4 regions of the Lysinibacillus sp. FSL M8-0355 genome follow, and region 4 is predicted to be linked to each of the others. Evidence: riboswitches for the same ligand, from Rfam matches in the RefSeq annotation. Region 4 holds a riboswitch; each other region holds the start of a gene.

Region 1 (7,506 bases), 1.5 Mb from region 4:
AAATTAGCTCATGTTCAAGATGTTGTGTAAATTGCTCACGACCTTCTTTCCCTTTCCCTGTTACATAAAATGGCTCACCATAGATTAAGTAGCCTTTGCCACGCTTCATTACATCGCCAGCATTACGCGCGCCAACATATGCAGCTGGAACAATTTGCGCCTTTGCTAGCTGTGCAATCGTAATCGCTCCTTGCTTCAAATCCGTTCCTTCTGAGCTACGAGTACCAGAGGGAAAAATCCCTACAATTTTACCTTCTTTCAATAACTGTGAAGGAATTTTAATCACGCTTGGTCCAGGATTATCACGATCCACCGGAAAGGCATTTAAACGCTCAATAAGCCAGCCAAGCCCTTTCATTTCAAATAATTGCTTCTTCGCCATAAAGTGAATTTCACGAGGGTACATGGCTACACCAAGGTTTAAAATATCGACGTAGCCTGTATGTGTACAAGCTATAATATACCCACCATCTTTTGGCAAGTTTTCTTCTCCATATACACGAGCCTTTGAACCCATTAATTTTAATATTACTTTGACAACATTAGCTGCTAATTTATACACTGTTACATTCCTACCTTATTCAATAGTTATTCCCATTGTAATCGAAAAGACCAGTATACTGCAATTGCAGGTGGCCCTCTTAAACTTTCCCTACTAATAGATCTACATCAATCGTAATTTCATTTAATACAATGGCCGTTTCCTCTTTTTTATGCCAGCCCATCGGTGTCATCTCTAATAACGCCGGCACAAGCTCTTCTGCAAGCGGTAAAGTATAGGTTACACGTTCTACTATAACTTCACTAAAGCTATCTTTAAAACGGGCAACAATTTGTTCATTAGAGTATGTTTCCTTGCTCGAATCTGCATATAATTGGGCACGCAGTTCCTGTAAATAGCCGCTTTGTGGTACAACCTTTACAAGACAGCCATCTGGGGCAAGAAGACGCTTAAATTCCTCATAATTTGCGGGCGATAAAATATTTAATATTGCATCAAAGCTTTCTTGCGCAAATGGACTTTTGGCTAAATCACCTACACACCAAATTTGTTGTGGATAATGACGTGTTGCTGCCAATATGCCCTCTTTTGCTATATCGATACCAACACCGATGCCATTGTCTATGTCTGTCATAATACGAGCTAAATGTGATCCTTCTCCACAGCCAGTATCAAGCACTGTTTTTGCAGAGGCTATAAGCTTACTAATTTTTTCTTCTACAGCATCATAAATCCCACTATCAATCACTGCCTTACGAGATTCAAAAAGACTTTTGCTATATTTAGAAGCAGCGCTATGTGTCAGCATGTTGACATAGCCCTGCTTAGCTATATCAAAAGAATGGTTAGCAGGACAAACCAATCTTCCCTGCTCATAGACATGCATCGATTGCTGACATACAGGACAAGCAAAAAGTGTGATAGATTGCTCCATTAATGCTGCCGCTATCGCACGTTTAGATAATGCTCCCATTTCTATGCCTCCTTCTGTTCATTCGGTGAAACGAGGGCAAATCGCTCCCATTTACGGCTTTTCCATCTAAAGTATACGATAATTGCACGTACCCATTCATCTGCTGAAATAGCTAGCCATATTCCAACCAAGCCCCAATCCAATATAAATACAAATAAATAACCAAGCGGAAGACTCATACAAACCATCGATAGAAAACCAATCTTCACAGGAAATCTGGCATCTCCAGAAGCACGTAAAGAGTTAATGACAACGATATTCATTGTACGGCCAGTCTCTAGCAAAATACTGAGGGCTAACACGGATGCTCCAATAGTAATGACATCTGGATTATCGGTAAAAACATGCATGAGTGGTTTGCGGAAAATCGTAACGACTGCAACCATAATAATCGTAAAAACAAATGCCGCACGGACACTTATCCATAGTTGATGGTATGCCTCATCCTTCTTCCCTGCCCCCACATGACGTCCGATAATAATAGCTGTTCCTGTACCAATGGCAATCGCAAATAAATACGTAAACATCGAAATATTCATAGCATATTGTCGTGCTGCCAGTGTTTCTGCTCCTAAATATGTCGCATAATATAAAAAGACAATCTGACAAAACTGATAAAGTACCTGTTCAAAGGCAGAAGGTAAGCCAATGTTTAATATTTTCCTTACATATTCCTTAGAATAATCAAAATAATAGTGTAGCTTCACGCGTACTTCCATCACTTGATAGAGCAACCAGAAAAACACTAGTACAGCTAATCCTCGACTAATGACCGAAGAAATAGCCGCTCCTTTTACACCAAGCTCTGGTAAACCTAAATTCCCAAAAATCAGACCATAGTTTAGCACAACATGCAAGATATTCATGCCAAGTGATACATACATCGTTTGCTTCGTCCAACCATGTACACGAATAATTGCAGCAAGTGCATTAATAATAGCCTGTAGAAAAATAAAACTCCCGATGATAACTAAATAACTTTGTGCATAGTGAAGTACTTCTCCCTGCAAGTTCATCATAGTCATTAAATGTTTTGCAAAGAAGAAAAATAGAATACTCATTAACAGTCCAACAACCAAATTCATTGTGACAGCTAAAGCAGATATTTTCGCTGCTTCAAAAAAACGTCTTGAACCTAAATACTGTGAAACGACAATGGATGCACCATTCCCTACCACTTCAAGAATCAAGATCGCAATATGGATATATTGATTGGCTGCACCTACTCCGGATACAGCATTATCTGATAAAGCACTGAGCATAAAAGTATCGGCTAATCCCATTAACATAAATAGAAATACTTCTAAGAAAATAGGCCATGTTAAATGGAATAGACTTAACTTATTTGTCTCTTTCATTGTCTCTGCCAATACTTTCACTTCTCCTATATTTTTCTTAAAAATCTATTGTATCTTATCATAAATTTTCAGACTGTAAAGAGGTTTATAGGAAGACAGCGCTTCCACATAAAAAATCCCTCTCACACAGATATGTGAAAGGGGTCATTGTTATGTTAAGCAATAAGCTTGCAATTGCTCTCGTCTAGCAATAGTTAGGCCAAACTCCTGCTCTAAAAACTTAGTCTTTGAGCCATAATGGTAATCCATAGCATCCAATGCTGCTTGTAAATAGTCTTCTCGAGCAGACATTAATGCATAGAATTGCTGTAATTCTTGCTCATTATATTGATGTTGAATAGCCTGTGCCATTCTGTCTACCATTGGACGTAAATGGATATTCGTGTTTAAATAGTCTTCCATAATCGTCTCCTCAGGTACATCTAAGGCTAGCAAAATAAGAGCTCCCCCTATACCTGTGCGATCCTTACCAACTGCACAATGGTGGACAAGACCCAAATTGTCAGGATTTTGTATGGTTTTCATTAACTCTTTAAAAGAAGGATTATTAAACGGCATCTGTGCATAAAAATCTCGGAACATTTCGGGGCTTACTGCTTTATAAAAATCTCTACCACCAGCATTTGTAGGCATTTCAAATGTATGATTGCCCTTCGCTGGTATTTGAATATATTGAGCGTGTGAGAACATAGGGTTAGGATTATGGTGTGCCTCATTATTATCACGATAATCAAAAATGGTTTTAATCCCTAATGTTTCAAATAGCTCTTTATCCGCCAACGTCATTTTCCCAAGAGCCGCTGAGCGGTAAAATAAACCGTTCTTGACAATGCGCCCATCCCTTGTCCTATATCCCCCCATATCTCGAAAATTATAAACTGCCTCAAATGGAATTATCTTTGTCTCTAACTGTTCCAATTACTACACCTCCTAAAATTATCGAGCACTCTTACTTTTATTTTATAGAACTAACTCAATTAATTCCAATTTTCACACTAGGAAATAACAACCCACATAAAAATGGCTAGCTGTCAGTATACAGCTAGCCTTGAATGGTTTCTTATTTAAATAACTCTGGATAGACAGCCTTTGCTACTAGTTCTACGGCTTCCCCAATACGTGGGCCAGGTCGATTAGAGATATCTGTATCAAGAGTCTGTACTGCTTTATTTTGAACTGCTGTCACTGTATTCCATCCATCACGTGTAAGTATTTCACCTATTGGATCCTCTGTGTAGTTTACTGTCGTTAAAATAACATCTGGGTTTTTCACTATGACATCTTCCTCAGAAACTTGTGCCCAGCTGCTCAAGTCAGAAAAAACATTCTTAACATTGGCTGCATCTAGTATTTCTTGCTGGAAAGTACCAGAGCCTGCTGTATAAATATCGGGCTTAGGACTAATTTCTAAATAAACATTTTTCGGTGCTTTTACTTCCTTCACCTTTGCTTTAACGTCAGCTAATTTCGCTTTAATCTCTTCGTTTACTTCATTTCCTTTATCTGCAACACCCATTACAGCTGCGATCTGTTCGATGTCACCATAAACATCATCGAATGTAGCTGCTGATTGAATAACAAACACTTTGATTCCAGCATCTTCAAGTGGTTTCATTGCTTCCTTATCACCAATCGTATAAGCTATAACAACATCTGGCTTCAACGCTATGATTCGTTCACTGTTAAAATTCACAGAATCAGAAACCCGTTCAATTTTCTGTGCTTCCTCTGGGTAAGTATCATATTCAGTTGCTCCTACGATTTTATCACCAACACCTAGAGCAAATAAAATTTCTGTATTACTTGGTTGCAATGATACAACTGTTTTTGGTACTTCTTTAAACTCTATTTCTACACCGCGATCATCTGTCACTTTGTAGTTTGTTTGCTCTGTTTGTTGTGTATCCTGTGAAGCGTCTTTATTTTTAGTATCTACCGAAGTACCACAACCTGCTAAAATCATTGCAAGGAAGAGTACTGTTAGCCATTGAACATTAAATAATTTCTTCATTATTATTCTCCTTTTTCTTTTTCATCGGATATGATTTACTAATAAATGGTATTTCAGCTATCCCTGCTTGTTGATTCATAAAGACAGCCATAACGAAGCACACATTGGCTAATAGGCCTAAATAATCAAAAAGAATAGCTGGAACCTCTCGTTCATCCGATACTTTGTGTAATGTACGATATGATTTTTTTGCTTCACTACGGCAAAGATGTAGAGCAGCGGCAGCCTCTGTACCTTGAGGTAAGACAAAGTTTTGTATCTCTTCCTTCACATGACGAACATAAAAATCATAGCGCTCACTTAACCAAGCAAGATCCTCTTCTGTTACAGCTAGTTTTCCACGAACCGAGCCATTGACATGGTAGGCCATAGGTAAAATAATTATTAAATCTTCTACAACAGCTTGTACATCCTCTTTCTTAACTGCAGCTAAAGCAACTCCCAAATGCGTAGTCAGACTGTCTGTTCGAATCTCAAAATCAACCGTCGAAGCTTTTTCACGCATAAATGGATAACAAGAATAACGTGCATCTTTTTTCACTTGCGATCCCCCCACTTTTCATTATGAAAATTCTTGCATAAAAAAACGCCGCTCCTTTACGCAAAGGAACGACGAAAATAACATAATAATGGCCAAATTAACATGACATAGCCTATGTATTTGCCGTATATCCTCCTAGCTTCCGAGAAGTTTTTATACGTTCAAACAAAGGTCGGTCTCCTGGCTTGTACAGTTCATTACATAAAAAACGAATGTGTGATAAAGTACCTTCCCATCTCTGTTAAGACAGTGGTAAACCTTTATACTAGCTGTACTTACAGTTGCGGAAACAGCTTCGGTTTTTCACCGAATTCCCGATTATGCTTGTTAGCACCTTTATTCTGCAAGAATAATTCACTTGTAAAGCAGTTTATCATATATTAATAGGAAAAAATAGCTGTGCTTTGAATGGATCGTCACCATTTCTAAAGAATAAGATAAACAAAACTGTTTTATAGTATAGTTTCAATTGCCTGTTCAATATCAAGTTGTGAATCTGTTGGTTCAAAGCGTGCAACGGTCTTGCCGTTAGCATCTACTAAAAACTTTGTAAAGTTCCAGCGAATATTACGACCATCTAAAAAGTTAGGGGCAAGTTGAACAATTGCCTCAGCAAGCATTTTTTCCTGCATGCTCGCCTTGCCAAACTCTCGAAAATCCACTTCATGTTTTAAATAATTGAATAATGGGTGGGTAGTCTCTCCATTTACTTGTACAAGCTCAAAAATTGGGAAGGTAACGCCATAATTCACTTTACAAAGATGCGTAGTCTCCTCGCCATCTTCAGGATTTTGATGACCAAATTGATCGCAAGGAAATCCTAGAACGACAAAATTATCTTTCCCATATTTATCATACATTTTTTGTAAGTCATCAAATTGATATGTAAATCGGCATTGATTCGCCGTATTGACAATTAGCATCGTTTTTCCACGATATGTTTCCATGGATAAAATTTCACCATTAGGTTTTCGTACTAAATAATTATAAATGCTCATGTCTTAACCCCTTTTATTTTTTCATTTATTATAGTTGACTATTCAATAATTTACCAAATAATTTGCACAAAAAACACCATCTCGTTACGTTGAACGGATGGCTGACTTATACTTCTGTTTAGATTTAACGTCCTGCTCTTCATTAATTAAACGATGGGCAATGTCTAATAACTTTATGTCACTTGTCTCGTCATATAGCTTTTTAAAAGATACAATAATATCATGGCGAATGTGAGTCGGATGCTTCTCATCTAAACAAGTTTGAAATCTCTTTGCTAAATAAGACACCACTAAGTCACTTTGTACTTGACCTGCTAGCCCAATTTTCCAAATAGCTTGTAATGCATTTCGAGCTGTAACGGATCGTTCATCATAAGTCACAGCCCAAATCTTTAAAAAATCCTCCAATACCCTTTCTTCTGGGTCACTTTTTGCGGCTAAGGCGCATAAAATTTGTGCAGCACGTGCACGTGCATGACCATCTTTGTATGTAAGTGCTTGTACAAGCTGTTCCCAGACTGCATATGTCCAATCTACGGGTTCCTGCAGAATTTTTATTAGTTCCTCGTAAGATTCAATATCGCGGTCATGCTCTGTTAGATTATTAAAAAGTTGCAAAATCTCTTTCTCCATAATTTATCCCTACCTTTATTGTTTCAGAACGTAATAAAATTTGATTTATGGTACACTTAACTTAATTTTTTTCTCAAAGAAGGTGAGTTTATGAATAAATTTAATGCTAGGAAAATGATTTTCCGATTGATTGTGATTCTTTCTCTACTTGTAGCTGCCTATTTTGTAATCCCTGTATCCATGCCTATAATACTTGCTGGTGTCAGTGCATTTTTCTTAGAACCCATTGTTATGTTCTTTAAAAGGCGATGGAAAATGTCAAGGAAAATTGTAGTTGCTTTTATATACATAGTGAGTGTTATTGTTATCTCTATTATTTGCTATATATCCATTACACAAATTATGTCGCAAATAATTATATTGTCAAAGCAAGCTCCCTATTATATTTCCAAGCTATCAGATATGTGGCTTCATATGCAAGAAAATATTTCTAAATACACAGAGGACTTTCCACCTGAAGTAAGTGCTTCGCTTCAAAAAACCACTATGG
Region 2 (7,506 bases), 640 kb from region 4:
AGGTTCGTGACAAGAGTGAGATTTCTCAGCTAGCGCAATCCTTTTTAGAGATGCAGGAACAATTACGCACAATGACACAAAAAATTGCGCACAGCTCTACAGATTTATCAGCAAGCATCGAAGAATTATCCGCAAGTACGAATGAAATTACGGTAGCTGTGGAAGAAGTCGATCAACAAATGGAGAAAACGTCAGAGGGCTTGAAGCAAGCGGCACAATCTGCCAATGATAGTGCTAATGCTATGCAAGAAACTGTCGATGGAATCGGACGAATTACGGAAGCCACTCAGGATGTGTTTGATCATGCAAAAGATGCCAATGAGATTGCAGGAAATGGAGCGAATATTTTACATGTGGCGAAGGAACAAATGAAATTTATTTCTTCTTCAACCGAAAAAACGAGCGGACTCATGCAGCAATTATCCAATAAAATGACAGATATTAAATCGATGACTGAGATGATTACAGCTATTACGGACCAAACGAATTTATTGGCATTGAATGCCGCCATTGAAGCAGCTCGAGCTGGAGAACATGGGAAAGGCTTTGCAGTTGTGGCAGAGGAAGTGCGTCAATTAGCAGAGCAATCCAAGCATTCTGCTGCACAAATCGTGGACTTAGTAGTGGGCATTGAAACTGACACGAAACAGGTAGCATCCTCAGTGGAGGAGGATTTAAAAAATGTTCAGCAGGGTGTCTATGTCATTGATGAAGCAACAAAATCCTTTGGCACGATTTCACAGCATGTTAGTCAAATGACGAGCCAGCTTGAGGATATTTCAACAACAGCTGAACAGCTTTCTAGCAGTGCCAATGAAGTAGCTTCCTCTGTGACAACGATTGCTAATGGTATGGGTAAGCTATCGCATTATACAGAGGCTGTTTTACATTCAATGGATGAGCAAACAGCCTCAATGCAAGCTGTCAATCATGTGACACAGGATTTAAGCGTACAAGCTGATAATTTACAAAAGCTAACAAATCAATTTCAGGTTTAAGCAAGAAAAACATATTTTCAAGGTTTTTTAGCCCTGAATAGTTATCTAAGAACAAGATGATTTTGCCTCCACAGATAGCTATGCACAAAGGTGGTTTCAGGCGATAGATAAGTAATTTGAAATGCACTTCCTGTCATTAGAATGGGAAGTGTTTTTTATTGGCGGACCAACGTAATTAATTTCTTAGTGAAATCCTTAGAGATCACGTAGATTGTATGCGTAACCTTAACCTACATTCAGCTACTGATTTGTCCTTTTTCACCTTACCAAAGGTGATAGCCATATTTGTTTCTAGCCGTATCCTCTATTTACACCATATTGACAACACCTTCATTTTGGCAGCTGTTGCCATCGCTTCTTGGAATAATTTGAGTGATTCTTCATTCCCATCCTCTTTAAAAAAATCGCTATTTACCTTACCAAAAGAGATGCTAACCTTAATCAGCTTCCTCTCTTCATCACAGCCTAAACAAATGCTAGTAGAGAGCCTATGATTACGTGCAATGCTTCGCCTTTATAGACTCAATAAAACCATTATTTCCTGTCGTAGCGCTATCTTCTTTGTAATACATTAAATAAATGACAATGAAAGGGGCCAGGAGATGGGCTTATTTGATGGATTAATCGGCAATGCGAGCGAGGTGAATTTAGAAAAATTACAGGAGGAGGTCCGTGATTTATTGATTCCAAACGAAACAATCAAAAATGCCTATAAAATTATAAGAGACACGTTTATTTTTACGAATAAACGATTAATCCTTATCGATAAGCAAGGGGTGACTGGCAAGAAAACCGAATATCATTCCATCCCCTATAAAAATATCGTTCATTTTTCAGTAGAAACAGCCGGGACATTTGATTTAGATGCAGAGCTCAAAATATGGGTGTCAGGCAGTTCGTTACCGATTCAAAAAAACTTCAACAAGGCGACGAATATTTACAAAGTGCAAAGTGTTTTAGCGCAGTATGTTTTGGGGACGTAATGTATGGTACTAAAAGCCCGCATTTATGCGAGGCTTTTTTGTTGTGCAAAGAAAGGATGATAAAGATGAGGAAATACCTTGTGAAGGGTGTAAGGGATTCCAGTTCCGATTACGAAACAGGCACATAATGTAGAGAAGGTGTTAAGAGATAATGAAGTTGTTTAACTAAGAAGGACACATATATGGTAATATTTATTTAAAAAAGATGGAGTGAATTATGAGTAATTCTATTAATTATAAAATATGGACGGTGTGTATGATTCAAAGTGAAGAGAAGGTTTTACTTCTGGATAGACAGCACGACCATTTCAAAGGTTTTATTCCACCGGGTGGTAAAGTTGAATTTCCTGAAAGTATTGTAGAAAGTGCTATCAGAGAAGTAAAAGAAGAAACGGGGTTAGAAGTTAGAAACCTTATTTATAAAGGGCTTTATGAATATGTTAATCCAGTCGCAAAAGATAGATATATGATATTTAATTACATAACAAAGGATTTCGAGGGTGAACTCTTGAAAGATGCTCCAGAGGGGAAAGCGGTTTGGGTAGATATAGAGAACGCATATAAACTTCCTATGCAGCCATCGATACGGAGAAGATTTCCTTTATTTTTTCAAGATGGAACATTTGAGATTCAAGTTGAATGGAACCACGAAGAAAATAAAGAAGGGAAAGTTACTATACGTCACACCTAAAACTTGTTATTGGACTGACAGGGGGCAATCGTTCAATAGAGCAGTCGCTTTTCAATAACATCGAGGTCAGTTCAATACATATATATGTGAAGAATAAATAATGGGGCTTAAATTTACCCACTTTGTTAAATAGTTTAACTTTCAATATCTAAATGGTAGAGAGGGATTAAGAATAGCTAGAGAAAATTCTAAAATAAAAGGTGCTTGACCGTCCTTTTGTTTATTTAACGAACGGTGCATATTGTTGAAGAAGAAATTTTATAATAGTGATTTATTAAAGAATAGGGAAGCGGCAGTAACCATGAACTACATAATCAGATTAGCGAATGAAAACGACTTATCGGGTTTATGTGATAGTAGAAATAATAAAGATCTATTCACGAATTATTTAAAGCAATTTGCAAAAAAGGAATTATATTTGGTAATTGCTGAACAAGACGCACTTATATTAGGTTTTGGAGTTCTTAAATTAAAAGGTACTTTGCTTCCTAAATTAAGTGACCTATATGTAAAAGAGGATTATCGTGGTAATGGTATAGGTTCAGACTTAATGAGGTATAGAGAAAATATTGCAAAGAGTTTAGGACGTTCTGAAATATTTGTGAGTGTTGACCCGATAGAAAATCCCAACATGATAAAGTTAATTAGCAAACACGGTTACGAACCTATCTCTTACCTATAATAAAACCTACACAAGAATTGATTTCAAGAAGTTGTTGAACTAACGGGGCTAGTTGAACAAGATTTAAACAACTTTAAAGAGCCTTCTTAATAATATAATTTTTGTATTTTTTGATTAGAAATAACTTTATTATCACTTTACAGAAAGCAATTAAAGTGATGCTCAGTGTGACATGAGGAAAACCTAGTATTCTATGCATCCATTTTACATGGAATTATTTTGAAATAATTAGTATTTTTTAGCATAAATTGACTTTGGACATACAATACTTTACAATGATTAGCTAAGGAATAGAGAATTTTCGCAAATTTCCTTACCAACTGAATAGCGTGTAGTAATAGGTGTAAATTGCGTGCAATTTACTTAAAAGGGAAGTCGGTGCGAATCCGACACTGTCCCGCAACTGTAAATGTGAGCGACTTTTCAGCAACCACTGTCAAATGATGGGAAGGAGAAAAGTGGCAATGACCATGAGTCAGGATACCTGCCTGTTACGAGTACACACCAGTAACCTACGAGGAATAGGAGGTGGCATGTTGACAAAACAGAATGCTCTGTTCGTCACGGTACGTCAAACGCCCAAAGTAAATGAAGGGGTTCGCAATCGGGCTCATTTACACATACTTAGGGTTTGTTTGGCATTGGGTGATGAACGAAGATAAGCGAAGGATTTCCTCAAAAATGGTAGGAAATCCTTTTTGTTTTGACATTATGTACGTAAAGGGGATGCATGTATGACTTCTTTAGATATGACCATTTGTAAGCAGCCACGCACAGAAGTTGCCAAGAAAGCGAAAACAAGAATGGCGGTCGAATCATTGATTGACCAATTATTAGCAACGAAGCTGATCCGCAATGATCGCTTCTTTGAGCAAATTTTATATAATAAAGAAATTATTTGGATACAAAATGGGGATGTGGACGGGCATCTTTTCGCGAAGGCAGCGGTAACCGATCAACTGAAAACGAAGACCAATAGCTTTATGATGTATATGCCGACTAACCCGATTGTCTATGAGGTTAACGGGGAGCCATACCATTTAATTACACGCATTGATTCCACACGTGCCAAGCCCAACCTTGACCGTCTGTCACTGAAGCCAAAGCCTGTTTTAAGTGCAGCGCGTGTCAATGATGTATTATGCTCGATTGTGATGCGTTTTTATGAAACATATATCCATGATTTAGCGCCTCAACATGATAAGTTAATAGCCTTTGTGCAGCAGGAATACGCCCAATTTATTGAAGCGGTTCAGGCATTAAATGATTACCATTTCAACTGGCATCCACGCGGCAACGGTCACGAGCTATTGCTGCAATTAATTGATCAACTGCAAATTTTAAAAAGTTATCCTGGTAAAGTGCTAGTTGATTTCACAAACACGCATGACTACGTGATTGTCGAGCCTGCATACCTTGTGCACAGTTCTACAAAGAAAGCAGTAGGCGCATTATAAACTCAAGCCCTCCATCAAACGGAGGGCTTGTTTTTATTTATTTGAAGGGAGGGGGTAAATACTCTCGTTCGAGCAGCGAATACTCGCGGAAGCAGATGAAATACTCTCGTTCGAGCAAGGAATACTCGCGGAAGGAGATGAAATACTCTCGCTCAAGCAGCGAATACTCGCGGAAGGAGATGAAATACTCTCGTTCGAGCGGGGAATACTCGCGGAAGGAGATGAAATACTCTCGTTCGAGCAGCGAATACTCGCGGAAGGAGATGAAATACTCTCGTTCGAGCAGCGAATACTCGCGGAAGGAGATGAAATACTCTCGTTCGAGCAGCGAATACTCGCGGAAGCAGATGAAATACTCTCGCTCGAGCGGGGAATACTTGCGGAAACAGATGAAATACTCTCGTTCGAGCAGCGAATACTCGCGGAAGCAGATGAAATACTCTCGTTCGAGCAGGGAATACTCGCGGAAGCAGATGAAATACTCTCGTTCGAGCAGGGAATACTCGCGGAAGGAGATGAAATACTCTTGTTCGAGCAGGGAATACTCGCGAAAGGAGATGAAATACTCTCGTTCGAGCAGCGAATACTCGCGGAAGCAGATGAAATACTCTCGCTCCAGCAAGGAATACTCGCGCAAACAGGGTAAATATTCTCGCTCGAAGCAAGTAAACACCCGCGCAAGCAAACGGCTTCGCGCGAGCAGGATTACCTACTTACAGACAATGCATGGCTGCTTGTGCCTCGTGCCAAGGAACAGAATATCCTTTGCCCTTCGCACAAAAGATGCTGGAGGAGCTGTATTCTGGGTCGGCATTTTTATCGTAGCCAATGTGCGAAATAATTTCCTCGGCATTATGACACACATCATAGCCATCAAATTGGAGTGTGAGTGCGCCCTTACCATTGGTATAGGCCGCAAAGGTTGTGCTATAGCTCATTAGGGTGGCGACGGGCGCTCGTCCCGTTAGCACAACATCTGTTTCGGATAAGATGGGGTCATCGAATGTGCCAGCAGCTTGCTGTATGTCGCTCATCATGCGGCCGATAAAGTCGTTCGAAGCCTTCATTTTAAAGCGATAATAAGGTTCAAGCAGGATGTTCTGTGCTTGCTCAAGTCCTTGACGTAGCGCACGGAAACTAGCTTCTCGGAAATCGCCGCCCGATGTATGTTCATTATGTCCGCGACCTGTTAGCAGTGTAAAATGAATATCTGTCAGAGGGAAGCCTGTGAGTAAGCCATGGTGATCACGCTCAAACAGGTGCTTTTCAACAAGGCGTTGGTTGCCTACCGATAAATGATCCGCATGGCAGGCATTGCTAAATGTATTACCTACTCCTCGCGGATTGGGCTCCATTAGTAAATGAACTTCTGCATAATGCTTGAGGGGCTCAAAATGACCATAGCCTGTCACCGTCGTCACAATGGTTTCCATATATAAAATTTGGGGCTCGCCAAAGGAGACCGTTAATGAAAAACGCTTCATTAACACTTCTATCAGTACCTCCAACTGAATAACGCCCATAATGTGCACATGGATTTCCTGGAACTTTTCCTGCCAAACCACACGTAAGGAAGGCTCCTCTGCTTCTAGTAAACGGAAAATTTGTAACACTTCCTTGATATGCTGATGGCCCTCATATTGAACCTTTGCCTGTAGCGTTGGGACAAGCTCATAGGGCTGTGACAGCATAGTAGTGCCGATGCGGTCTCCAATATTGGCCTGACTAAGTCCTTTAACAGCAAAAATCTCTCCCGCTTCAACCTGTTGGACGGTATCAAAGCGACTGCCATTATAGAGGCGAATTTCAGTCACTTTTTCTGTCACTTCTTCAAACGAAAATTCATCCCGAACATGTAAAACGCCCTTGACAGCCTTCATAAATGTTAAACGCTGGTGGCCGTCATGACGAATTTTAAAAACCTCCCCCTCAAACGGTGCATTCACTTCAAAATGGGTGTCTGTTAATAGAGGGAGCTGGGCAAGCAATTCCTTGATGCCCTCATCCTTTAGGGCAGACCCTGTAAAGCAGGGGAAGGCACATTCCTTTTGAATCATGGTCTGTAGCTGAGTAAGACATTGCTCATGCTCCAATGACTCATTCAAAAAGGCATCGAGCAGCTCTTCATTACGCTCAGCCAACCATTCCATGATGCTGCTTGAAACATAATCAGTACGAAGCGGTTCATCGACGAACAGCACCTGCTGGGAACAATCCTTGCGGAGCTGTGTCATAACGGCCTCCACATTGGCTCCTTCGCGATCAATTTTATTGATAAAGAAGAATGTTGGGACATGGTATTTGCGTAAAAGCTGCCACACGGTTTCCGTATGACCCTGTACGCCCTCGACCGCACTAATGATAACAATGGCATAATCCATCACACGAATGGCGCGCTCCATCTCAGGGGAGAAGTCGACATGCCCTGGTGTATCAATCAACGTGTATGTATCGTCGCCTATGTTCATGCGACCTTGCTCGGCAAAAATGGTAATACCACGCTTGCGCTCTAGCTCATGATGATCGAGAAAGGTATCCTGATGATCCACTCGACCACGAGCTTGAATGCTTTGTGTATGAAAAAGTACTTGCTCAGAGAAGGTTGTTTTACCTGCATCCACATGCGCAAGTACACCAATTGTTTTGTACATAACATATCCTCGTTTCTATCTATAGCTATCTTTTCATTGTAACA
Region 3 (7,506 bases), 450 kb from region 4:
CCATTCTAAGTAAGCTCCCCATTCTTCTTTTCGTAGCGGTAAACCTTCTCTTAGAGCTGGCTCATCCACTTGAATAATTGAAATACCTGCGTTTTCGAGTGCCTCAACCTCTTTGCGAAGTGCTAATGCAATTTGATAAGCGACATCTTTACGTGACAGATCGTCTCGTACAAAGGACCAATTTAATATCGTCACTGGTCCTGTCAGCATACCTTTTACAAAGCGCTTTGTTAAGCTTTGAGCATAGGCTGACTCTTTTACAGTTATCGCTGAAGACCACGCAACATCTCCATAAATGATCGGTGGCTTGACACAGCGTGAGCCATAGGAAACGACCCATGCTTTTTTTGTAAAGGCAAAGCCAGTTAGCTTTTCACCAAAGTATTCGACCATGTCTGTACGCTCAAATTCACCGTGAACGAGTACATCGATATCTAGTTCCTCTTGTATCGTAATCCAGCGTTTTGTTTCCTGCTCTATAAATGCCTCGTAGGCTTCATTCGATAATTGTTTTTTACGCCAAGCATTACGATTCCTTTTCACCTCATCAGATTGTGGGAAGCTTCCGATTGTTGTTGTTGGGAATAGCGGTAACGCTAACGCTTGCTGCTGCATCTTTTGACGCTGAGCAAATTCACTATGTCGTTCAAAATCTTGCGTTGTCACAGTTTGAACTGCTTGATGGATCAACTTGTTTTGACGGATTGGATGGTTTTTTAGAGCCTCAATTGCCTTCATACTTTCAGAAAAATTATGCTGTAAGATACCCTCTGTATCTCGTCTACATTTAGTTAGCTCCGTGATTTCTACAATCTTTTCATCTGCGAAGGCTAAAGCATGCTTCAGAACAGGGTCAATCTCATTTTCAAGAGCAGTTGTGATTGGTACATGTTGTAGACTGCTGGACGGTTGAATCCATAGCTCTGCCGCATTACTTAAATGCTCAATTGCCTGAATTGTAGCATTGACCTCCGCTAAGTTGGAACGCCAAATATCACGTCCATTAACAACCCCGACTGCCAATACTTTGTCCTGAGGGAAACCATATTGACGAAGTGACGCCATATTTCCTTTATAGCCATGAACAAAGTCTAGGCCAAATCCTTCTACAGGCAATGTAATCAATGTTTCATAGCCGCATAATGCTTCAAAATAAGTTTGCAGCATGATTTTCGCTTCTGGAACGGCGACGGCTAACTGGTCGTAAATCTCTTGCACAAGCTTGATGTCTGCTGGATCAAGGGTTGTGACAAGTGATGGCTCTTCTAGTTGAATCCAATTTGCACCTGCATCTACTAATTCTTTTAATACTTGTGTATAGAGCGGTATTAGAGCTAATAAGTATTCAACCTGTGTGAATTTGCTATAGCCTTTTGTTAACTTGCAGAATGTATAGGGACCAATCAATGTTGGCTTTGCAATAATACCGTACGTTTCTTTCGCCTCTAAGAAATCGGCCAACACTTTATTTTCTGTTAGTTTCAAGGCCTGTCCCTCGTATTCAGGAACAATATAGTGATAGTTTGTATTAAACCATTTTGTCATCTCACTAGCTACAGCTGTTTTATTCCCTCTTGCTACGCTGTAGTAGGTAGATAAATCTACTTTCCCTCCCTGCCAGTTAAAGCGTTTTGGGATGAGACCAAACATTAATGCTGTATCTAACATTCTATCGTAATACGTAAAATCGCCAACTGTCACCATGTCGATGCCAAGCTGTAGCTGCTTGTCAATTCTAGCTAAACGGATTTTTTTTAAACTATCCTCAAAATCCTCTTCAGAAAGCTCGTTGCGCCAAAATGCTTCTAATGCTTTTTTCCATTCGCGATCTTCCCCGATATACGGGTAACCAATGAGTGTGCTTGTATAGGTCATTTTTATATCTCCTTTTCAGAAAAAAATAAAAAGCCATTTTCCAAGGAGGAGAATGGCTGCTAGTTGAAATTTTTAATGCTAAAACAATACGAAAAAAGTATCTACTTTCGCATAAATCATTTGTTATCGCACAGTGCCGATTTGGTCACTTTTCACCACCTATTTCCACGTAGGTATTTGGTGTGTACTAGAAATTGGCAGGTCTCCTGGCTTCTCATCAACACGCCTCACAGCCTTCCCGGTTTCCCAGTGGCCTTTGTGATTTGCTCCGAATAACAGTTGCGGGACAGCGTCGGATTTGCACCGACTTCCCTTTTAAGCCAAACTTTCATTTGGCACCAATTCTTACACATTATTCAATTATGCTCCTACTATAACATATCTTTCAGAATAGTAGAAATAATTTTTATACGATTATCTAAATTATTTCTATAATTATTGTAGGGATTGGTTTAAGAAGATAAGGCTACATTGTATTCCATAAAAAAATTTGTTACTATAAAAATACAATTATGAGAGGACTGATGAATGGACAATGATGAACTAATCTATATTTTTATTTGAAATGAATCACTTCAAACGACAAAATATAGGATTAGTCTATCCATTTTTAACAATCAGTTTGCGTTTATTTGTCATGATGTCATTGGCAAATAAAGTTTATTCAGTGAGAGACTAATCCTTCCAATATCCAATTGGGGGGATTTTTTCTTGCTCTCATAGTTTATTCTGTATCTTTCATCTACCTAATAAAGGAGAGAAAAAAATGAGCGATTCTGAACCTATTGTGACGCATGTGATGCTCCGTATAAGTCGTTAGCATCCATCAACTTATACGGAGAAATTTAGCATAGATGGATGTACCGACTTTGTATAAAAGAAAAATGATTTGCTATACAAAGGAGGAATTATCATGTCAATGATACAAGTACAAGACTTAACGTTTTCTTACCCAAGCAGCTTTGATTATATTTTTGAGGGTGTCAACTTTCAGATTAATACAGATTGGAAAATTGGATTTATCGGTAGGAATGGTCGTGGGAAGACAACATTTTTTAATTTGCTATTAGGGAATTATGAGTATAGTGGGAACATCATTTCTTCAGTAGAATTTACTTATTTCCCCTATCCTGTTTCAGACCCAAATAAATATACGTACGAAATTTTTGAAGAAATTTGCCCTCTGGCAGAAGATTGGGAATATATTCGTGAAATAGCCTATCTAGATGTCGATGCTGAGGTCATGTATCGCCCTTTTCAAACATTATCTAATGGAGAGCAAACAAAGGTGTTGCTTGCAGCGCTCTTTTTAACAGAGGGACAGTTTCTATTAATTGATGAGCCAACCAATCATCTCGATACGGATGCACGAAAGACGGTCTCTAATTATCTACGCAAGAAAAAAGGATTTATTTTAATTTCGCATGACAGAGCCTTTTTAGATGGCTGTGTTGATCATATTTTATCGATCAATAGAGCCAATATTGATGTTCAAAGTGGTAACTACTCAACTTGGAAGTTAAATTTTGATCGACAGCAGGAACATGAAGAAGCAACTAATCAACGTCTGCAAAAAGATATTGACCGTTTAACGCAGTCTTCCAAGCGTTCGGTAGGTTGGTCTAATCAAGTGGAGGCTTCCAAAAATGGAACTACGAATTCGGGTTCTAAGCTGGATAAAGGCTTTGTTGGACATAAAGCAGCCAAGATGATGAAGCGAGCAAAGAACTTGGAATCTAGGCAGCAAAAAGCGATTGATGAAAAATCAAAACTGCTAAAAAATGTTGAAAAAACGGAATCTTTAAAAGTACAACCATTAGCATTTCCATCAAAAGACATGGTTGTTGTAACGGATGTATCAATTCAGTATGATGACAACTTTGTGAATCAGCCTATTAGCTTCAAAGTGACGCAAGGTGATCGTATTGTTCTCGATGGCAAAAATGGAAGCGGAAAAAGTAGTATCCTACAGCTGCTTCTTGGCAAGCCTATACAGCATACAGGCTCTATACATTTAGCTGCTGGCCTTATTATCTCCTATGTTCAACAGGATACTGCTCATTTGAAGGGATCGTTATCGGATTTTATTGAAGAGCATGCTATAGATGAGACGTTATTTAAATCTATTCTGCGGAAGATGGACTTTGAGCGGATTCAATTTGATAAAGACATCTCACATTATTCAGGTGGGCAAAAGAAAAAGCTGTTGATTGCCAAAAGTTTGTGTGAAAAAGCACATCTCTATATTTGGGATGAACCCTTAAATTTTATTGATATTTATTCGCGCATGCAGATTGAAGAGCTTATTCAAAGTTTTAATCCTACAATGATTTTTGTGGAGCATGACCAAGCCTTTCAACAAACCGTGGCAACGAAAACAATATCTTTGTCATAAAGGAATCATATAGAGAAGAGTCCATTTTCAAAATGGATTCTTCTTTTTAATGAAACCAAGTGACACCTTTATTATTTTTATCTTTAACTATAAAACGTTTAATAATTTTCTGTGATCGACGCACACTATAAAGGAATATTTTATAGAAAGGCTAGCAATCCCATGAAAAAAATCGCTACTTTAATGACTATAGTCACTATTTTGATTATGCCCAGTAAGATTTATGCACAAAGCGAACAAGCTGATGAGAAACTCATCACTGATACATTGATAACAATCCTTAATCCATTTATAGAAAAGGAAATTGACCATTACTACGGCTATCCTAAGCAGTATGGCTTGTATGATGCGAACATTTTGAACGTTATTAGGGAAAGTCAGTTTAGCTTTAGGGTTAACGTTCAAGTTACTACTTTTGAACATGCCCATTCCCCACCATATAGCAAGGAAATCATTACGTTTGAAATCAGTCCAACTGATGTGAACACCCTTCACTATAAACATGAGGCAGATAATGTAGAAAAAGCAATAGATGCATTCTATCGCACAACACTTTCAGACATACAGCAGAGCTTTAATTTGAATTTAGCCTCGTTCATTTCCTATCGATACAATCAATTGCAATACAAGGCTGAAATAAATAATGAAATGAAGCCTCTTGCTACGATTGCAGATGAAATAGCAAACAATATTTTATTTCCTGAGCGAAAGATACCCTATAAAAATGTAGTTGACCCTGTCACCTTTATCAAAGACAATACAGGCTATATGCTCTTTAAAAGGGCAGATGGGACCAATGTAAGCTATCAGCTGCAAAAGAAAGACGGCACATGGACCGTAATAAATAAAGCAAGTAAGCCAGGTAAGAAAATGCAGCATCAATTACCCTGGTATATATAAAGAAGAATGGGAAATTTAATTTTTCCGATTCTTCTTCTTTTGTTAAATAATTTTATAATTAACATTTTTTCTATCATCCCATTTGTGGGAACTCCTTAATGCTAAATCTTTATTATCTTTATCGTTTGCATGAGTCCATTCCACATTATTGAAGGAAAATATTAAGCATTAAAATTTTTCTGAGAAAGTGTTATGATCAGAAAGGATTTATGATTGATGGAGGATTTAAATGAAGGTTGATTTTGAAGAATTATTACATGGTGTTTTTTCATCTTTGCATGCGATAGAAGGCGTAAAGTCTGTCGATTGCATTCTTGAAGTTTTAAAAGATCGAATTGTTTTTCCAGAGATTACTATTTTGATACTGAATGCTAGGTTTGAATTGGTCTATTTGTTTAATGAACAGAAAGTAGTGTTTAAAACGTTAAGAGAAGCTTCGATTGATTCAAATTATATAGAAGAAATCAATTTAATTAATCAGCATTGTAGTTCCATTGAAGGTATTCTAAATGATTTTATTAACACAGATACACTTAAGAATTATTCTTTAAGCCTTCTTTCCTTAAAGTATAAAGAGAAAATTCCGAATAGTTAATATTGTGACAAAGATAGCGTTATGAAAAATGGAATTTGGTAAGAGTTTCTTCTACCAAACTCCATTTTTTAACTCGCCAAGTCTTAGCATTTCTGTTGAAATAAGATGGTTTGTGCAATGCCAATAAAATATGCTGATTCCGCAATAATATGATTTAACACAACTTTTGCTGTTACGTGCATAAGTCCCTCTCCACTTCCACTGATCTATAGAAATAGAGCTTTCAAAGACAGTCACAACATGCTGGGGCTATCAAACCAAGCATGTTTTAATAGCTTAATTCCCTTGTCAATCTCTTCTACCTCTAAATTTGCAAATCCAAGCAAAACTTTTGCGTGCCGTATGACGGAAGGATTGGCGTAAAAAATAGAGGTTGGGTATACTTTTACACCTGCCCGTTTTGCTGTTTCAATTAGTTCTTCTTCAGACATTTTATTATTTGGTTCGAGTAGAATATGTAAGCCACTACTAGCCCCATGTATTTTCACGTTATCCCCTAATATTTGATGAATGGACTTTAGTAAAGCCTCATATCTTCTTTTATAGCCATTTCGTGTTTTATTCAAATGTCTCTCCCAATGCCCACTTTCCATAAATAACTGTAAGGTATGCTGATGAAGTCTCGATACAGTTTGAACATAGTAGTTGTTGTTATTAAATAAAAGGGTTAATTCCCTTGGTAAAACCATATAGCTTAGCTTGATGGAAGGAATCAATGATTTTGAAAAAGTGCCCATATAGATGACGCGGTCATTCGAATCTAATCCTTGTAGAGCAGGTATAGGTTTACCTGCATATCGAAACTCCCCATCATAATCATCCTCAATAATATAAGCATTTTCATCCTTGGCCCATTCTAATAATGCTAGTCTTCTTGAAATCGGCATGACCGTTCCGATGGGGAATTGATGGGAAGGGGTGACATAAACAGCCTTGACCCTACTATTTCTTAACTGGCTGATATGAATGCCATGTTCGTCGAGAGGGATAGGTTTCACCTTTATACCATGATCCTTAAACAAGTAACGAACGCGATAATACCCTGGATCTTCCATAGCAAAAAGCTCATTTCTTCCAATTAAATGACATACGATGCCCATTAGAAATTGCAAACCTGCACCAATGACAATTTGGTCTCCTTGGCATTGTACCCCTCTTGCTTCATAAAGATAGCTTGCAATGTAATTCCTTAATTCAAGCTCCCCTTGCGGATCTCCATATAAAAGCAGATGAGCCTGCTCTTCATTCAGGCTTTGCAGTGTTAATGTACGCCATATTTTATAGGGGAAATCTTTTAAATTGATATCTCCATAATTAAAGTTGTACCTAATTGAAGGTAGTTGTTGTTCTTGCGGAGTTGCTAACTGCGGCTCAAAATGATTAGAACTTGTTTGAAAATAGCCCCTTTCGAGTTCTACAACATAAAGCCCCTCTCGTTCTTTACCAATTACATAGCCCTCTGCAAGGAGCTGCTGGTAAGCTGCATCAACCGTGTTGCGACTAATCTGTAAATGTTTAGCTAAGCTGCGCTGAGACGGCAATTTGGTTTGAGCTAAAATATTTCCATTTTGAATTTCAGCTTTTATATAGCTATATAACTGAAGATAAAGTGGTTCTTCATTATGCAAGTTAGGTGTCATTTCGAGCATGGCTTATTGGCTCCTTTGAAAATAGCTTTACTGGCACTTTTAAGAGGTACCAGTGATTGATTATAATAAAATCTACATTGTAGAGGGGAAAA
Region 4 (7,506 bases):
ACGCGGTGTCATTTGTTCAATAAATGTACGTACCTCATCATTTCCTGCTGCTAAACGGCTCCCATGGCCGACAAATAAAATAGCTTTCATCTCTTTTCTCCTCACTAGTCGCCGCACGGAGCTGGCTCTACTTTTATTTTGGAAGACATATCTTGATACGTAAAATGCAATATCTTTTTCACACGTTTAAAATATTTAAATAAACGTTCATTTGGGTGAGCATTTGCTTTATATTCTTCAATAATATCTGTAATTAGTGGAATCAGTTGTTCAGGCTCCAACCCTTCTACAACAGGCTGTGCTGCATGGGCCGTACGACCAACTGGCTTCGCCCCAATAAAGACATCAAATTTACTTTTGCGATAGACAATACCAATATCATCAAATACAGCCCTGTAACAGGCCATACCACAGCCGTTAAAACCGATATTTAATGTTTTCGGCAAAGACATTCCACCTAATTTTTGTTGTATTTCTTCTGCATAGGGAATCGAATCGGCCTTTTCACCATAGCAAAAATCACAAGCCTTCAAGGATAGCACATCACCAATCGGCGCTAATAAAAAGCCTACTTCCTGTAATTTCTCCGTGATACGTTCAGGGGCAGTCGTTGGGATTTTCAAATGGATTTGATGGTCTGGTGTATATTCCATCGTCCCCTCTTCCCCAACGACCTCTGCTAACGTCATCATTTGCTGAGGTGTGAAAAACTTATTCACCACTCCTGGGCTTACAGCTAATTCAAAAATGGATTCTATTTTTTGCTGTACAAGTTTCGGCGTTACTTTGACTGCACTTGTTCCTTTCACCATTGCGAGTGCCGCTGTAGCCATTTCAAGTGCTGTTTTTTTTGGCTTTGGCGTAGCGGCTACACTGGGTTTATTAAAACGCCCTGCATTAGGATCTGCTGTAAAGTCTTGTCGTGCAGTCCCTGTCTCTTGGTTCATTGCCCAAGGTTCATTTTCTTCACGTAAACGTTGATGTGGACGTAAGGGTTGTTTTTCTTCACCCAATGTATATTTACGTTGATAGCCACGTGGTGTAATCATTTTATTGTCATAGAAAAATGTCGACGAATTACCAATAATGACTGTCGTCAGCATTCCAATGTCATGCTCCAGCATTTCGGCTAATGTTGTCATCGTCACTTCTTGACGATCGCGGTAAGCACTTTTCACAAGTCCTACTGGTGTGTCAGGCGAACGATATTCTAAGAGAATGCGCTGTGCTTCGACAATTTGTCTTGTTCGGCGACCGCTTTTTGGGTTGTATAAAGCGATTACAAAATCCGCCATAGCGGCTGCCTCGACGCGCTTGGCAATTAAATTCCATGGTGTTAGATGGTCACTTAAACTAATCGTACAGGCATCATGCATAATCGGGGCACCAAGTAAGCTAGCACATGAATTGATGGCAGAAATACCAGGGACAATTTCTACCTCAATCCCCGTTGCTTCTGTCCAGCCTAGCTCAATCAATACCTCATACACTAATCCCGCCATACCATAGACACCCGCATCACCACTTGAAATGACTGAGACAATGCTTCCAGCCTCTGCTTGGCGAACCGCTTCCTGCGCACGGGACACCTCTTCGGTCATTCCAGTACTGACAATCGACTTCGCACTGACTAAATCCTGAATCAACTCTACGTAGGTTTTGTAGCCTATGATCATATCACTTTGTTGTAATGCCTCTACCGCCCGTGTCGTAATATGCTTAAAGTCTCCAGGTCCAAAGCCCACTACGAAAATTTTTCCTTTTTGCGCCATGTTGTTACCCCTCTTTCACCTTTTCGATCCCTTTAATGGCTGTCGTTTGTGCTGTACGCTGTAATGTACCTTCACGAAGTGTAAAGACATGTTCTTTGTATAAGGATTCATGATGTAAATCTTGTACAAGTGTTCTAGCATGCTCTGTTGATGGTACACGATACCAATTCCCTTGCGGATAGGCGATGACCACACAAGCATCCTTGCATCGTCCATTACAGCGCGTTCTTGTTGTATGTATCTCTTGATCAAGTGCTTGCTGTTGTATTTCTTCTCGAATAGCTAGGGTAATTTCCTCCCCACCTTTGTTCATGCAGCTACTACCATTACAAATAAAGAGATGTGTTTTCATCCCCTCTAAATTCCATGTTGTCATCTTCTGTCTCCCCTCATTTGCTTTCTGGAAAAAGAAAAACCTTTACTCTAATTACGAAGAGTAAAGGTTTTGTAGAAGCCAAATAAAAACGAATAAAATAAAATACAGGTACTCGCTCTTGCTTCAACTTCTCCCTCCGAAAAGTTTGCATGCACAATCAAATAAGCAGGTTTCCTGACTTAAGCTTCATTTTACTATCGCACCTTCCCAAGTTTGCACCAGTGGCTTTGCGATTTCATCAGCTATTACAGTAGCGGGGGCTGTATTGGATTTTCACCAATTTCCCTATTATCTCGAGTTATTCGAGCACTTATCGACGTTTTATATGAAATTTATTATCTTCTTTATAGAATAGAAAACTGTCTCTATCATATCTCATTATTTTAAAATTTCAATATTTCTATAAAAATTTATGACAATTTTATCAATTTTGTGTGTAGACCGGGTATAAAAATTATAATATCTCCTTATTTATGACAATTCAGTAGTTATCAGAATCTTCTCTATTGACCTTCAATTGAAAATATTTTTTAAAAAAGTATAGCATATTTATGGAAAATCATGTTACACTTTGTCGTGAAATCTCACAACTTAATGTTTTTTCGGTGTAAAATACTTATCATTTTGCTTAAAAGGGAAGCCGGTTTGAGTCCGGCGCGGTCCCGCCACTGTATTAGGGAGCTTTATAGAACATGTCACTGTCCAACGGATGGGAAGACCTATAAAGTGTTGAACTAGAGCCAGGAGACCTGCCGAAAAATATGTGATCGTTTCAGCCTACGAGGATAGGTGTGCGGCTTAGCAGATGAGAATGTTATTTGCTTTTTTAGCTATGCACTTTTCCAACAACGGAGAAGTGCTTTTTTATTTACGCACGCTACATTCTAAAAATCTATTAGTAAGGAGGAAAGCTTTTGAAATTTTCATGGTGGAAACTTAGTTATTTTTTATTGGCCTTTTTACTCGTGCCAAAACGTGCCTTTGCCATGCATATCATGGAAGGTTTTTTACCAATCGAATGGGCTATTTTTTGGTGGGTCATCTCTATCCCATTTATTATTCTAGGATTGCGCTCCATTCGCAAAACAATTGAAGAAAACCCTGAAACCAAAATGCTTTTAGGTCTTTCAGGAGCCTTTGCTTTTGTGCTGTCGGCGTTAAAAATCCCTTCGGTTACAGGTAGTTGCTCCCACCCAACTGGTGTTGGACTTGGAACGGTTTTATTCGGACCTCTCGCTATGAGTGTCATCGGAACGATTGTTTTATTATTCCAATCTTTATTATTAGCACATGGTGGGATTACCACTTTAGGAGCGAACGCCTTCTCTATGGCGATTGTAGGCCCATTTATTGCTTACTTTGTCTTTAAAGGGGCTCAAAAAATAGGGTTGTCATTTTCACTAGCTGTTTTTTTTGCTGCGATGCTTGGTGACTTAGGTACATATGTTGTGACTTCTGTACAGTTAGCATTAGCCTTCCCTTCAGAGGTTGGCGGCTTTATGGCATCGTTTACAAAGTTCGCAGGTATTTTTGCCTTAACTCAAATTCCGTTAGCGGTGAGTGAAGGAATTTTAACGGTCATTGTGATGAATTTCTTGAAAAAGTACAATGTCAGCGAATTAAAAATGTTGCGTGTTTTCTCAACAAAGGAGGCACATTAGTAGATGAAACGAAATTTATTACTATTAGCGATTGTTGTGCTGTTAGCTATCATCCCATTGTTTATACAAAAAGGTGCAGAATTTGGTGGTGCTGATGGAGAGGCAGAAGCAGCCATTGGCGAAATCAATGCAGAATATGAACCGTGGTTTGAAAGCTTATGGGAGCCACCAAGTGGTGAAATTGAAAGCTTATTATTCGTGCTACAGGCAGCTATTGGAGCTGGTTTTATTGGCTACTTCATCGGCTATATGCGCGGCAAGCATAAAGAAGGTTAACCCGTTATGTTACTCATTGATAAGTATGCGTATCTGAATAAGCTAGCGTCCGTTCATCCGCTAGAAAAAATGATATTTTCAATTGGTCTACTTCTCGTAACGCTCATCATGAGAGATGAACGACTTTCACTCATTACATTTTTTGTAATGAGTGCTTTTATCATTTTAGGTGCAAAAATTCCGCTTACCTACTATGTTAAGTTATTATTGCTACCTGGATTTTTCTTACTAACAAGTCTTGTATCCATCTTGCTGTCAATCACACCAGCAACTCATGTATTACCTGCCCATCTGTGGTCTTTTACGTGGATGAATTGGACAATTTTCATCGGAAAAGCAAGTGCCCTGTCCGCCCAACAATTGTTCTTTATTGTCCTTGGCAGTAGTAGTTGTTTATACTTTTTAATTTTGACCACATCCGTACAAGGGATTTGCTATGTGCTCCGACAATGGCGACTGCCCTCTTTATTGGTTGAGCTTATTGAACTAACCTATCGTTTTATTTTTATATTTTTAGAAAGCATGTACAGAATACATCTTGCCCAGCAAGCGCGTCTTGGCTACCATTCTCCAATGCAATGGCTACGCTCCGTATCCATGCTTATTGTGGCGCTATTTGCTGAAATGTTTCAGCGTAGTCGTGAGCTTAATAATGCCATGCAGTCACGGGGTGGCGAAGCCGTCTACTGGCAAGAGATGGGCTCCTATAGCAAGAAAAATTGGCTAGGCATAGCGACACTATTCCTATTCCTCATTGTATATGGAGGGTACTTCTCATGACAGCATTCTATTTTGAACTAAACCGCTTGTCCTATGCCTATGCAGATGGTACGAAGGCATTGTCAGACATTACTTTACACATTCCAAAAGGAAAAAAAATTGCCATCCTTGGTCATAATGGCGCTGGAAAATCAACATTGTTTCAGCATCTTAATGGTATTTTACAACCGTCAGCTGGGACGATTGTTTTTGATGGCAACGAGCTTCAATATAGTCGAAAAGCTTTAAAGGCACTTCGCCAGCAAGTTGGCATTGTTTTTCAAGATGCGGATCATCAACTTTTTTCAGGTACTGTCAAGCAAGATATCGCATTTGGACCACTAAATCTTGGCTGGTCTACCGAAAAAATCGAAGAAAAAATAGCATGGGCTGTTGCGCAAACGGAAATAGGCGATTTACTCGAAAAACCTATTCACTTTCTAAGCGTAGGTCAGAAAAAGCGTGTGGCGATGGCAGGTGTTTTAGCGATGGAGCCCTCTGTCCTCTTATTAGATGAGCCAACAGCAGGCCTTGACAATTATTATGCTACCCAAGTTCTACAGTACCTAGGTAAATTAGAAGACGGCGAAAGAACCATTTTACTTGCTACCCATGACATTCCCCTTGCTTATGAATGGGCGGATCAAATCATTGTCATGGAGGCAGGGAATATCATTTATAACGGAGACCCGATCGAGTTGTTTTATGAAGAAGAATTGCTGCAACGTGCACATCTCGAACGTCCATGGGTTTTTGATATGTTCATGACATTACAAAAAAAGAAGCTATTGCAGGAAAACATTACACCCCCCCGCTCCAAGTATGAATTACAACAATTAATAGAACAATTGTAGACAAAAGTCATCGAGAAATTCTCTCTCGATGGCTTTATCATTTTTTATTTTCTTTCATATTCAAAAATTAGTAAACTACTACGAAATCAAAAGATTCGATTTATGTTAGCGATACGTCAAATTCGTTGCGATGTCTTTGATGGTTTGGCATGCCAAAAACATATTGGATAAACGTAAAAGAACGAAGCGTGCAATACTTGGAAGTCCATCAGCTGAATAGAGGCTTTCTACTAATTAGTTGTAAAACAAAAAACTTTAGACAATTCGAAGGAAAAAATAGTGAAAAATTTTCCTCCTTTACGAAACTTTTCTAATCTTTATCCGTATTAATAGAGTCGAGACTTAATTTATAACACCAAGGAGAGATAACAATTGAAAAGTTTGTTTAAAAAATCAGTCGCTATTGTAGCATCCGCTACACTAATGGTTCCAGCTGCTTCTGCCTTTGCTGAAGTACCTCAGCATAAAGCCAAGAATGTACTGGCAAGTAGTATGAAACAAACAGAGCAGAATGAAGAAAAATGGATGAGTAAGGATAAAATTGTTATCAAGCATTCAGGACTTGATAAAAATGTACATAAAAACATTGGCTCCAAAGTCATCCGCTCCATTCCTTCATTAGGCTATGATGTGGTACAACTGAATAAAGGCGTATCAATAGAAAAAGCAGTTGCTTACTATCTAAAGCAAGATGGCATTACAAGTGTATCTCCTAGCTATGTGTATCGCTCTTTTCAAACAGAAGTCGATCCAAAGAAACAAGAGATGTATCATTTAAACCTACTGCAAATGGATAAGGCACTAGAATTAGCGGGTGAGCATGATGTGACAGTCGCTGTCATTGATTCTGGTGTAGATTTTAAACACCCCGATCTAAAATCTCAAGTACTCCCACCCTATAATGCAGCAGCACCAGCGAATACTACTTATCCAGGTGATCACGGAACACATGTAGCTGGTATTATCGCCGCAGCTAAAGATAATGGCATAGGCGGACACGGTGTGAATCCGAAAGCGAAGCTACTACCCATTGACGTATTTAATGGCAAAGAAGGTGCAAATGATTTCATTATTGCACAAGGCATTTTGTATGCTATTGAACAGGGTGTTGACGTCATTAATATGAGTCTAGGAGGCTACGGGGAATCTCCACTGATGAAAGAAGCCGTTCAGAAAGCCGTTGACAGTGGTATTACAATTGTGGCAGCCGCGGGCAATGAATCAACAGATGAATACTCCTTCCCTGCTTCTTATGAGGGTGTTATTAGTGTAGGTTCAACGAATGAGCGCAACAAACTATCAAGCTATTCAAATTACGGACCGTCCGTTGATGTTGTTGCACCAGGTGAGGAAATTTATAGTACCGTTCATGATGACAAAAAAGGATCATCCTTCGTCAAATTCAGTGGTACATCCATGGCATCACCTGTAGTGGCAGGCGTCGCCTCTCTTCTTAAATCAAAATATCCACATTTAAAGCCGCATGAAATAGAGGCAATTTTGGAAATGACGGCACAAGATTTAGGAGCGAAAGGCTATGATCTTACCTACGGTCATGGACTAATCGATCCAGTCAAAGCATTGCAATTCGATTTAAATAAACTACCTAAACACTATTCAGAGTCGAAAGAAGAACGCATACAAAACGCTAAAGTTCTTGCTAAAAATACGTTAAATATCGAACATGGCGCTTTCGAGCAGCAAGATGAAAAGAAATGGTATAAAGTCGATTTAGACGCAAATGAATATGCTCAGCTAACATTAAAAGGTGCAAACAAATATGATTATGCCTTTGATTTATATTTCTA

The links. Region 4 has a riboswitch for cobalamin ahead of MKY46_RS13960 (energy-coupling factor ABC transporter permease). Riboswitches for the same ligand answer to the same signal wherever they lie in the genome.
Region 1: another riboswitch for cobalamin. It lies ahead of MKY46_RS21575 (hypothetical protein); the one in region 4 lies ahead of MKY46_RS13960 (energy-coupling factor ABC transporter permease).
Region 2: another riboswitch for cobalamin. It lies ahead of MKY46_RS10960 (hypothetical protein); the one in region 4 lies ahead of MKY46_RS13960 (energy-coupling factor ABC transporter permease).
Region 3: another riboswitch for cobalamin. It lies ahead of metE (5-methyltetrahydropteroyltriglutamate--homocysteine S-methyltransferase); the one in region 4 lies ahead of MKY46_RS13960 (energy-coupling factor ABC transporter permease).

Annotation. Positions count from the first base shown of each region.
Region 1 is NZ_JBBPAI010000001.1:4,417,193-4,424,698, forward strand. It holds gene MKY46_RS21550 (lysophospholipid acyltransferase family protein) at 1-562, opposite strand, end outside; gene MKY46_RS21555 (putative RNA methyltransferase) at 642-1,475, opposite strand; gene MKY46_RS21560 (MATE family efflux transporter) at 1,478-2,833, opposite strand; gene MKY46_RS21565 (tyrosine-protein phosphatase) at 2,984-3,751, opposite strand; gene MKY46_RS21570 (ABC transporter substrate-binding protein) at 3,894-4,844, opposite strand; gene MKY46_RS21575 (hypothetical protein) at 4,828-5,385, opposite strand; cobalamin riboswitch at 5,539-5,738, opposite strand; gene MKY46_RS21580 (glutathione peroxidase) at 5,838-6,383, opposite strand; gene MKY46_RS21585 (hypothetical protein) at 6,468-7,016, opposite strand; gene ytvI (sporulation integral membrane protein YtvI) at 7,107-7,506, shown strand, end outside.
Region 2 is NZ_JBBPAI010000001.1:2,231,303-2,238,808, forward strand. It holds gene MKY46_RS10940 (methyl-accepting chemotaxis protein) at 1-998, shown strand, start outside; gene MKY46_RS10945 (PH domain-containing protein) at 1,601-1,981, shown strand; gene MKY46_RS10950 (8-oxo-dGTP diphosphatase) at 2,199-2,672, shown strand; gene MKY46_RS10955 (GNAT family N-acetyltransferase) at 2,917-3,354, shown strand; cobalamin riboswitch at 3,677-3,860, shown strand; gene MKY46_RS10960 (hypothetical protein) at 4,089-4,811, shown strand; gene MKY46_RS10965 (hypothetical protein) at 4,849-5,448, opposite strand; gene MKY46_RS10970 (translation factor GTPase family protein) at 5,525-7,462, opposite strand.
Region 3 is NZ_JBBPAI010000001.1:2,417,598-2,425,103, reverse strand. It holds gene metE (5-methyltetrahydropteroyltriglutamate--homocysteine S-methyltransferase) at 1-1,875, opposite strand, end outside; cobalamin riboswitch at 2,055-2,233, opposite strand; gene MKY46_RS11890 (Lsa family ABC-F type ribosomal protection protein) at 2,789-4,270, shown strand; gene MKY46_RS11885 (DUF3888 domain-containing protein) at 4,433-5,170, shown strand; gene MKY46_RS11880 (hypothetical protein) at 5,400-5,765, shown strand; partial or broken gene MKY46_RS23810 (DUF2935 domain-containing protein) at 5,849-5,938, opposite strand; gene pdxR (MocR-like pyridoxine biosynthesis transcription factor PdxR) at 5,999-7,414, opposite strand.
Region 4 is NZ_JBBPAI010000001.1:2,868,191-2,875,696, forward strand. It holds gene MKY46_RS13945 (sirohydrochlorin chelatase) at 1-90, opposite strand, end outside; gene cobJ (precorrin-3B C(17)-methyltransferase) at 105-1,772, opposite strand; gene MKY46_RS13955 ((2Fe-2S) ferredoxin domain-containing protein) at 1,777-2,148, opposite strand; cobalamin riboswitch at 2,296-2,477, opposite strand; cobalamin riboswitch at 2,735-2,919, shown strand; gene MKY46_RS13960 (energy-coupling factor ABC transporter permease) at 3,063-3,809, shown strand; gene MKY46_RS13965 (energy-coupling factor ABC transporter substrate-binding protein) at 3,813-4,085, shown strand; gene cbiQ (cobalt ECF transporter T component CbiQ) at 4,092-4,865, shown strand; gene MKY46_RS13975 (energy-coupling factor ABC transporter ATP-binding protein) at 4,862-5,698, shown strand; gene MKY46_RS13980 (S8 family peptidase) at 6,071-7,506, shown strand, end outside.